One region of the Cognaticolwellia beringensis genome, then DNA from elsewhere that is predicted to be linked to it. Evidence: riboswitches for the same ligand, from Rfam matches in the RefSeq annotation. Region 1 holds a riboswitch; the other holds the start of a gene.
What was found. Region 1 has a riboswitch for thiamine pyrophosphate ahead of B5D82_RS16925 (TonB-dependent receptor). Riboswitches for the same ligand answer to the same signal wherever they lie in the genome.
Positions count from the first base shown of each region.

Region 1 (4,426 bases):
TACGCGCCCATAGCTTCACTTGCCAATCATCTCTGGCATAACTAATGGACATATTAACGACTTCAATTGACTCTGACTTTTCTTGATGAGTATCAGAAAACAAGAACTCATCCTTACCATCAACCGAAATATTAACTAATAAATGATCAGATAATTGATAATTCAAACCGAGATTAAATTGATAGCTAGGTGCATGTGCTTGTTCGTCACCTGACTTGTCGATTCCATCTGCGGCAATAAAACCTTTATATTCAGTATCTAAAAGCCCTAACGCACCGTATATTTCAAGTTTAGAGGTAATTTGCCAGCCTGCCTCAAATTCAAGACCTAGATTACTACCCGTTGCCGCATTACCTAAATATGAAACAAAGTCTGTGCTGCCATCTTGTCGTTCTTCTAAATAAGACGTACGTACCTGCATATCGTCTCTATCCATATAAAATATCGCGCTTCGAACATAAGCTTGATTGTCCAATAGACTGACTTTATAGCCTAATTCATAATTCCATAAGTATTCAGGCGTAAACTCACGAAGATTAGCGGGTAAACTACCATCAGTATTAGCACCGCCGGCTTTATAACCGCGATTTACTGAGCCATAAAATAAATTATTGTCGTCCATTTGGAATGACAACACCACTTTACCGCCAACCATAGTATCGCTAGGATCAAAACTAAGTTGCTCTGCATCGATGTAATCTGAATTTCTGCGCTCTACCCTTAAGCCCGTTGTCAGGCTTAGTTTATGATTAAGTTGAGTGTCAAACTGAACAAATGCAGCAATATTCTCGGTATCAAAAGATGAGCTAAAATCGCTAGACAAATAAGTGTATTGACGTAATAAGTCCTCTTTTTCTTGCTTAAAGTATAATCCTGTTATCCAAGCCGTTGTGTTATTAAAAATTTCACCACCTGGCTCTGATACTGCCCTTAATTCAAAAGTCGTTGATGTTTTATCACGAAAATAGTGATCTTCTGAACTATATTCCCATCCTGGACGAATCCCCTCATAGGCCCAATCTTCATCATAGCCGTAGTCCAGTGCTGAATCAGCATAGCTAATAATACTTTCAACTGTAAAGTCATTAAAACCGCTATACGTAAATTTAGCCGCTAACGCTTTGGTGTCTTGGCGATCAAATCCCGGTTGGTCTGATAAAGTTTGGCGAGTATTAGCAAGTGAGAACGCATCGTAGCCATTATCAAAATCAGCAACAAACGCGGTTAAGTCAATAGTTAAGTCATTACTTGCTTTAATCGCTAACTTGCCACGCAGGGTTAATTCATCACGATTATTAGTGTCGTCACGATTTAGAAAATCATTTTCAATAAAACCATCACTACTGAACTGTTCAATAGCTATGCGATAATTTACCTTTTCAGTTGCGGGACCAGACAATACCAAGCCAGCGCTATAGCTGTCGTAATTTCCTGCAGATAATTTGACTTTACCCTCAAAACTGTCGGTAGGTGCACTGGAAGTAATATTTATCATTCCAGCCATGGCATTAGCACCAAAGCGTGTGCCTTGTGGACCACGATAAACTTCGACTTGTTCAACATCAAACGTTGACGCTATGCTACCTATGCTAGAAAAATCTATTCCATCAATCACTAAACCAACAGATGGATTAATTGGCTCTTTAAATTGGCTACGCTCACCAATACCGCGAATTTGATAATATCTAGCGCGTTGAGTACCACTAGAAAAATTTATATTGGGTGCTCGAGCAATGATCTCTTCTAAGTTCTGTGCGTTACGAGCGCTAATTTCATCACTAGCGATAACAGATAAAGAACTTGCCGTTTTTTGAAGCGAACTCGTGCGAAAGTCGCCATTAACAGTGATAACTTCTGTAGCTTGCTCTAGGTTTTTAGATAAGGTATTCGATGACGTGTCAGCGGCAAAAATTGTTGGTGTAACAATGCTAGTAAAAATAGCCAAAGCTACAGGTGATGTTTTAAATTTCATTATGATCTCATAAATTCGATTAAGAATATGTTATGGGATCCGGCATGGGGGAAGTTAGATAGCTGTTCGGTAACAATCTATAGCATTAAAGCACAAGTAAAAATACTGAAAATATAATGCTACAGAGCGGTAATGCGATTAGCTTAACCATTCCTACGCCGGTACTATCCGGTTCAGGTTCTAAGGGTTCGCTTCGCATCTCAGCCTTTAAAATCGTATACGATTTTCAGGCACCCCTTGGCTCGTTATGCATACTAACAATATTTTTTTAAAAGTACAGGGGAAAAACCTTCATGCACTAAAAATTATGCTGTTATTACTATCACTTAAGCTAAAGATAACGGTATTTACCAAATTATCTATTTTCCAAACTCGATCACTATTATATTTAGTTATCGTCAATCGTATCGCTCATTATTTAAGGTCTAGCATTCTACCTAACGGTTCACCACCGACTAAGTGTAGATGTATATGGTAAACCTCTTGGCCGCCGTGTTGATTACAATTCATGATCAAGCGGTATCCATTTTCGGCTATACCTTCGGCTTTCGCGAGTTTTTTCGCCACGGTAAACATGCGACCAATAGTCAGTTCATCGTCCTGTTCAATATCATTGGCCGTTGGGATCAACTTATTAGGTATAATTAAAATATGACTGTTCGCTTGTGGTGAAATATCACGAAAAGCCGTCACTAATTCGTCTTGAAAAAGTAAAGGTGTTGGAATTTCTTGACGAATAATTTTAGAAAATATGGTTTCTTCAGCAGCGTGTTTATCAGCCATAATTTAGCCTTTATAAAATTAAAATATATGTCGCTCAGTTTAACGATAAGTTAAGCGAATAACAAAGAATTATCATTCACTTAACGCTCGATATTTTTTTGATAGCTCAGATTACTCCGTTAAATTAATTTAACTGGGTAATCAGCTTTTTCTTACTATGTGAAGTCAATTTTTTCATATCCTCTACAAGTAAGTAATTTACCGGAACTAAAATTAGCGTTATAAAAGTCGCAAATATAATACCAAAACCAAGAGACACAGCCATCGGGATCAAAAACTGCGCTTGTGTTGCCTTCTCAAACAGTAATGGCATTAAGCCAATGAAGGTGGTTAAAGACGTTAGCATGACCGGCCTAAATCGCGATTGTGCCGCGATTAATACTGCATTGTAAGCCTTCTCCCCAGCGCGTACTTTAGTGTTAATAAAATCAACTAGCACTAAACTGTCATTCACCACAACGCCGATCAGCGCCATTAAGCCTAATAAACTCATGATGGTTAGATCCATCCCCATGATCCAATGGCCTATAATGGCACCTATGGCGCCAAACGGGATCACCGACATTACAATGATGGGTTGCACATATGATTTAAACGGTATCGCTAATAAACAATAAATAATAAAAAATACAAAGACTAAGCCCCAAGCAAGGCTACTAAACGAGTCTGCTTGCTCGCGAGCCTCCCCTTCCAAGCTGTAAGATACACCAGGATACTTGCCCATTAGCTCGGTTAAAAACTGATTAAGGTCGGCATTTAGCGTGGTCATGTTAGTGGTGTTTTTATCAATATCCGCAGTAACATTCACCGTACGATATCGGTCAATACGTTTAATCGCCGACGCACTTTTCCCAGGTTGTAATAACGCTACATGCGATAACGGTACTTTGCCACCCGTAGGGGTATTTATCAGCATATCGTTCAGGCTTGATATAGATTGCCGCTCTGATAATGGAAAGCGTAACATAACACGAACATCATCACGCCCTCGCTGAATACGCTGGATTTCTGAACCAAAGTAAGCATCTCTAACTTGTCTGGTGACCCAAGCGTTACTCATACCCATGGCGTATCCTTGCGCCGTTAATTCTATTTGCAGTTCTTCTTTACCGTTAGATAAACTGTCAGCTATTTCAAAAGCGCTAGGATACGTTCGAATGCGGGTTTTAACTTCATCTGCGACTTGATTTAAGGTTTTTAAGTCAGTTGCTGAAAGTTGTACATCAATAGGATCGCTGCCCCTGCCTATTTCGGCCCTAAAGGTAACACTTTCTGCCCCCGGTAATGGACCAATTAATTCCCGCCACTCATTGACTAATTGTGCTGTACCTATACCGCTGTCATTTTTATCTGCCGGCTGAATTTCAAAGCGTACTCGACCGCTGGCGTCTTTGGTGATAGCCAAGGTATTTAAAATCAAGCTATTACCGTCGTCATCACGGTATTTATCTTGTAATATTTTGGCTGCATTCGACATTTTCTCTACATAAGAGTCAACGACATCAAAGCTAGTACCTACTGGCATAGTAACGCTACCACGAGCAGTTTCACTCGCAATACGTGGGAAAAATACGAAGCGAGTCCAGCCACTAGTAATAAATGCTAGAATCAAAATAAACACGCCAAAAAACAAAGCCACGGTAGTTAAACGGTTACGAATTGCTATTGACA
Region 1 is NZ_CP020465.1:4,023,146-4,027,571, reverse strand. It holds gene B5D82_RS16925 (TonB-dependent receptor) at 1-1,972, opposite strand, end outside; TPP riboswitch at 2,106-2,220, opposite strand; gene B5D82_RS16920 (HIT domain-containing protein) at 2,387-2,755, opposite strand; gene B5D82_RS16915 (efflux RND transporter permease subunit) at 2,880-4,426, opposite strand, start outside.

Region 2 (4,426 bases), 840 kb from region 1:
TTGACAATATTGCGCCAAAAACCGATCTAGTCTGGCTTTATTTAACGCCATCGTTAAGCGATATCAAACAGCATAAAAATTACACCAGATCTTTAATAAGGTGTATATCACGTTGTGGGAACGGAATTTTAATATTGGCTTTATCTAACGCGAGATAAATCTCTTTATAAGCTTTGTATTTAGCGCTATATAAATTTTCTGTTGGCGTCCACAAACGTATGCCGATATTGATAGCACTATCAGCAAAAGCATCGATGCCAATCAACGGGCTACGGGCTACGCTGACAATATCCAACTTACCAATGACATCTTCAAGCATTGCCACTACCTCTAACGGATTTTCGCTATAATCAATGCCGACACTTAACTCTAATAGCGAATCATGCTTGGAGTTGTGTAGCACTTCACCAACGATATGTTTATTAGGAATGGTAATTTCAACGTGGTCTTCATCAGTTAAAATTGTGTATGCCAATAATACTTCTTTAACCAGGCCCGTAACGCCTTGTACGGTAATGGTATCGCCTACGACGAAAGGTCGAATAATGATAATATTAAAACCGGCAGCATAGTTAGATAAGAGTCCTTGTAATGCTAAACCGGCACCTAATGAAATCGCACCAATGGCAGCAATAAAAGGTGTAACACTAATACCTAATTTGCCTAAAGCGATAATCGCGATCATCACGACAATTAACATTTTACTGGCATTAGCCAAAAAACGACTTAGGGTAACATCAAGCTTATGACGCTCACATAAACGTAGAACTATCTTGGCAATTTTACCCGCAAAAATGAAACCAATAATGAGAATGATTAACGCGCCAACGAGTTGAAAACTATAATTAGTGAAAAATTCTACAATAATATTGTAAATACGGCCGACTTGGTCGATTTCATTTTTAAGCAAACTTGCAGGATCTAAGGTTTTTATTACTTGTTCTGTGGTACTTGCGGTGCTAGATTCGGCCATAAATTAATTCCATATGATGTACATTGTTCAGTTTGACTATATTACGTCAATTTACCGGTTAATTTACAATATTATTAACAATTAATCGGTAAAATTCATCATTCTCCAAGCTTTGGTTATTTAATAACTTAAGTGTAAACAGAAACAAACATCCCATGATATTTCACATGAAAAGATGTCCGAAATTACACATATTCAAGATAAAATACTTTTGAGAGATAGCAAAGTACGAGTGAAAACTATAAATTTAAAGAATGAAAAAGCTCCTACTTCAGATACTAACCTTCATTGTTACACCAAATCTTTCACAATCATGAATGATTAAAAAACCTTAATTAACAACAACTAAAAATATAAATAAAATACTGGTTGATTACCATCGAAAATTAAAGCTAGAATCTAGCCACGTTTAAGCACACTAAAAAACTTAAACGCATTGACTTGTCGGAGTGCCAAAGGGCTGAGATCGCGAAAGCGGGATCCGTAGAACCTGATTAGATTAACATCTGCGAAGGGAACAAGTAGTAGCTTTGAATATAAAGTTAAATTTTGTTTCAAAAGCTACTCCTCGTTACTACCCCCATAAAGCTCCGCCTAACTTTTATTTAATAAAAACAGGTGAGAGAACATGAGTTCAATTTCAAGACGCGAGCGTCGAAACCAAGCAACACAATTTTTAAAAAACGTTGCTGATCAATCTTTTCCAAATTCTAAAAAAGTTTACGTTGCGGGTGAAATTCACGATATCCGTGTTGGTATGCGTGAAATAACGTTGTCTGATACTTTGATTAATGGCAACAAAGACAACCCTAGCTATGAGAAAAACCAGCCATTATGTGTTTACGATACCTCAGGATTTTATACCGATGATGCCGTCAATATTGACGTTCATAAAGGTATTCCTCGCCTACGTGATAGCTGGATTGAATCACGTAACGATGTTGTATTTTTACCAGGAATTACCTCGACCTACAGTCAACAGCGTTTAGCCGATGAAGGTCTTGATCATATTCGTTTTGAACATTTACCAAAAGTGCGTAAAGCTAAAAAAGGTAAAAATGTTACGCAAATGCATTACGCACGCCAAGGCATTATTACGCCTGAAATGGAATATATTGCCATACGTGAGAATATGAAACGCCAAGAAGTTAAAGACGAGATATTGCTACAACAACATCAAGGTCAATCATTTGGAGCCAGCATTCCAGAAAAAATTACGCCTGAGTTTGTTCGCGATGAAGTTGCTAGAGGCCGCGCTATTATCCCGGTCAATATTAACCACCCTGAAGTTGAACCGATGATCATCGGCAGAAATTTTTTAATCAAAGTAAACGCCAATATTGGTAACTCAGCAGTAACTTCTTCCATTGAAGAAGAAGTAGAAAAGTTAGTTTGGTCAACTAAATGGGGGGCAGATACGGTAATGGATCTTTCTACCGGTCGTTACATCCACGAAACCCGCGAGTGGATTATTCGTAACTCCCCGGTTCCCATTGGCACCGTACCTATTTATCAAGCTTTAGAAAAAGTAAACGGTATTGCTGAAGACCTTACATGGGAAATATTTCGAGATACCTTAATTGAACAAGCAGAGCAAGGTGTTGACTACTTTACTATTCATGCAGGGGTATTGCTGCGTTATGTCCCAATGACCGCTAAACGCGTAACCGGCATTGTTTCTCGCGGTGGCTCAATCATGGCTAAATGGTGCTTAGCACACCACAAAGAAAACTTTCTTTACACCCATTTTGAAGATATTTGTGAAATTTTAAAAGCCTACGATGTTTCATTTTCGCTAGGCGATGGTTTACGTCCCGGTTCAATTGCCGATGCCAATGATGAAGCACAATTTTCAGAATTACGTACTTTGGGTGAGCTAACAAAAATAGCCTGGAAACATGACGTTCAAACCATCATCGAAGGTCCAGGTCACGTGCCATTGCATATGATTGAAAAAAATATGACTGAACAACTTAAGCATTGTGGCGAAGCCCCTTTTTATACCTTAGGACCACTGACCACAGATATTGCGCCAGGTTATGATCACATTACTTCAGGTATTGGTGCCGCTAATATTGGTTGGTATGGTTGCGCTATGCTTTGTTACGTTACCCCAAAAGAACACTTAGGCTTACCTAACAAAGAAGATGTTAAAGAAGGCTTAATGACTTATAAAATCGCGGCTCATGCCGGTGATTTAGCCAAAGGTCATCCGGGCGCACAGATCCGTGATAATGCCATGTCAAAAGCCCGTTTTGAGTTTCGTTGGTACGATCAATTCAATATAGGCTTAGATCCTGAAAAAGCACGTGCATATCACGATGAAACATTGCCGCAAGAATCTGGCAAAGTCGCGCATTTTTGCTCTATGTGTGGTCCTAAATTTTGTTCGATGAAAATTTCACAAGAAGTTCGAGATTATGCTGCTGGCTTAGACACTGCGGCCAACAACGAACAGCACATTGAAATCAAACTATTGGATGAAACCATCAGTATTTCAGTACAAGGAATGGCAGAGAAGTCTGCCGAGTTTAAAGCCAGCGGCAGCGAGCTTTATCACCCTGTTGAAAAATCGTTAAGCAATTAACCTTTATGCCAACCATCGCTATTATTGGCGCCGGCCTAATGGGCCGTTTGGTAGCTTTGTCGTTAAATCGACAAGGCTACCAGGTAACGCTATTCGATAAAGACCAGAAAAGTGGCCAAAAAAGTGCGGCTTATGCTGCCGCGGGTTTATTAACACCGCTTGGGGAAGCTATGCACTGCCCAGCCAACATTGTTGCAATGGGCTTTGCTGGCTTAACTTTATGGCCAAAATTACTTAGCACGCTTTCTGGCTATAACTTCTTTCAACAATCAGGCTCGATAGTGGTTAGCCATGAACAAGATGTCGCTGACTATCACAGATTAACACGATTTTTAGCGAATAATTACCCAAGCCATACACAACAACAGCTTAATCGACAAGAACTATCAGCACTTGAGCCAGAGCTAGCTCGTAAGTTTTCGCAAGCGTTATACTTGCCCGAAGAGGGGCAAATTGGTAATCGAAAGTTACTACTCGCTTTACATCAACAGTTAGTGGATGAAGGTGTTAAATGGCACAGCGAATCTGAAGTTATTGCCATAGAGTCAGACAGTTTTAGTACCGGCTGTAATATTCGCTTTCAAACTTGTAACAAGCGTAAAAGTAGCCAATGCCAGCCGTTTGACCTTACCATTGACTGTCGGGGAGTTGGTGCAAAAAAATCGCCAAACACAAACAGTAAACAAAGCGTTCAACTGAACGATTTACGTGCCGTTCGTGGCGAAATATTTCAACTATTTACCACTGAAGTGAATATTTCACGACCGATTAGACTTATGCATCCACGCTATCAAATTTATATCGCGCCAAAAGGAAAAGGCCATTTTGTGGTCGGAGCAACAGAAATTGAAAGTGACGATACTGCC
Region 2 is NZ_CP020465.1:203,412-207,837, reverse strand. It holds gene B5D82_RS00840 (pseudouridine synthase) at 1-51, opposite strand, end outside; gene B5D82_RS00835 (mechanosensitive ion channel family protein) at 80-973, opposite strand; TPP riboswitch at 1,409-1,507, shown strand; gene thiC (phosphomethylpyrimidine synthase ThiC) at 1,602-3,560, shown strand; gene B5D82_RS00825 (FAD-dependent oxidoreductase) at 3,566-4,426, shown strand, end outside.
Region 2: another riboswitch for thiamine pyrophosphate. It lies ahead of thiC (phosphomethylpyrimidine synthase ThiC); the one in region 1 lies ahead of B5D82_RS16925 (TonB-dependent receptor).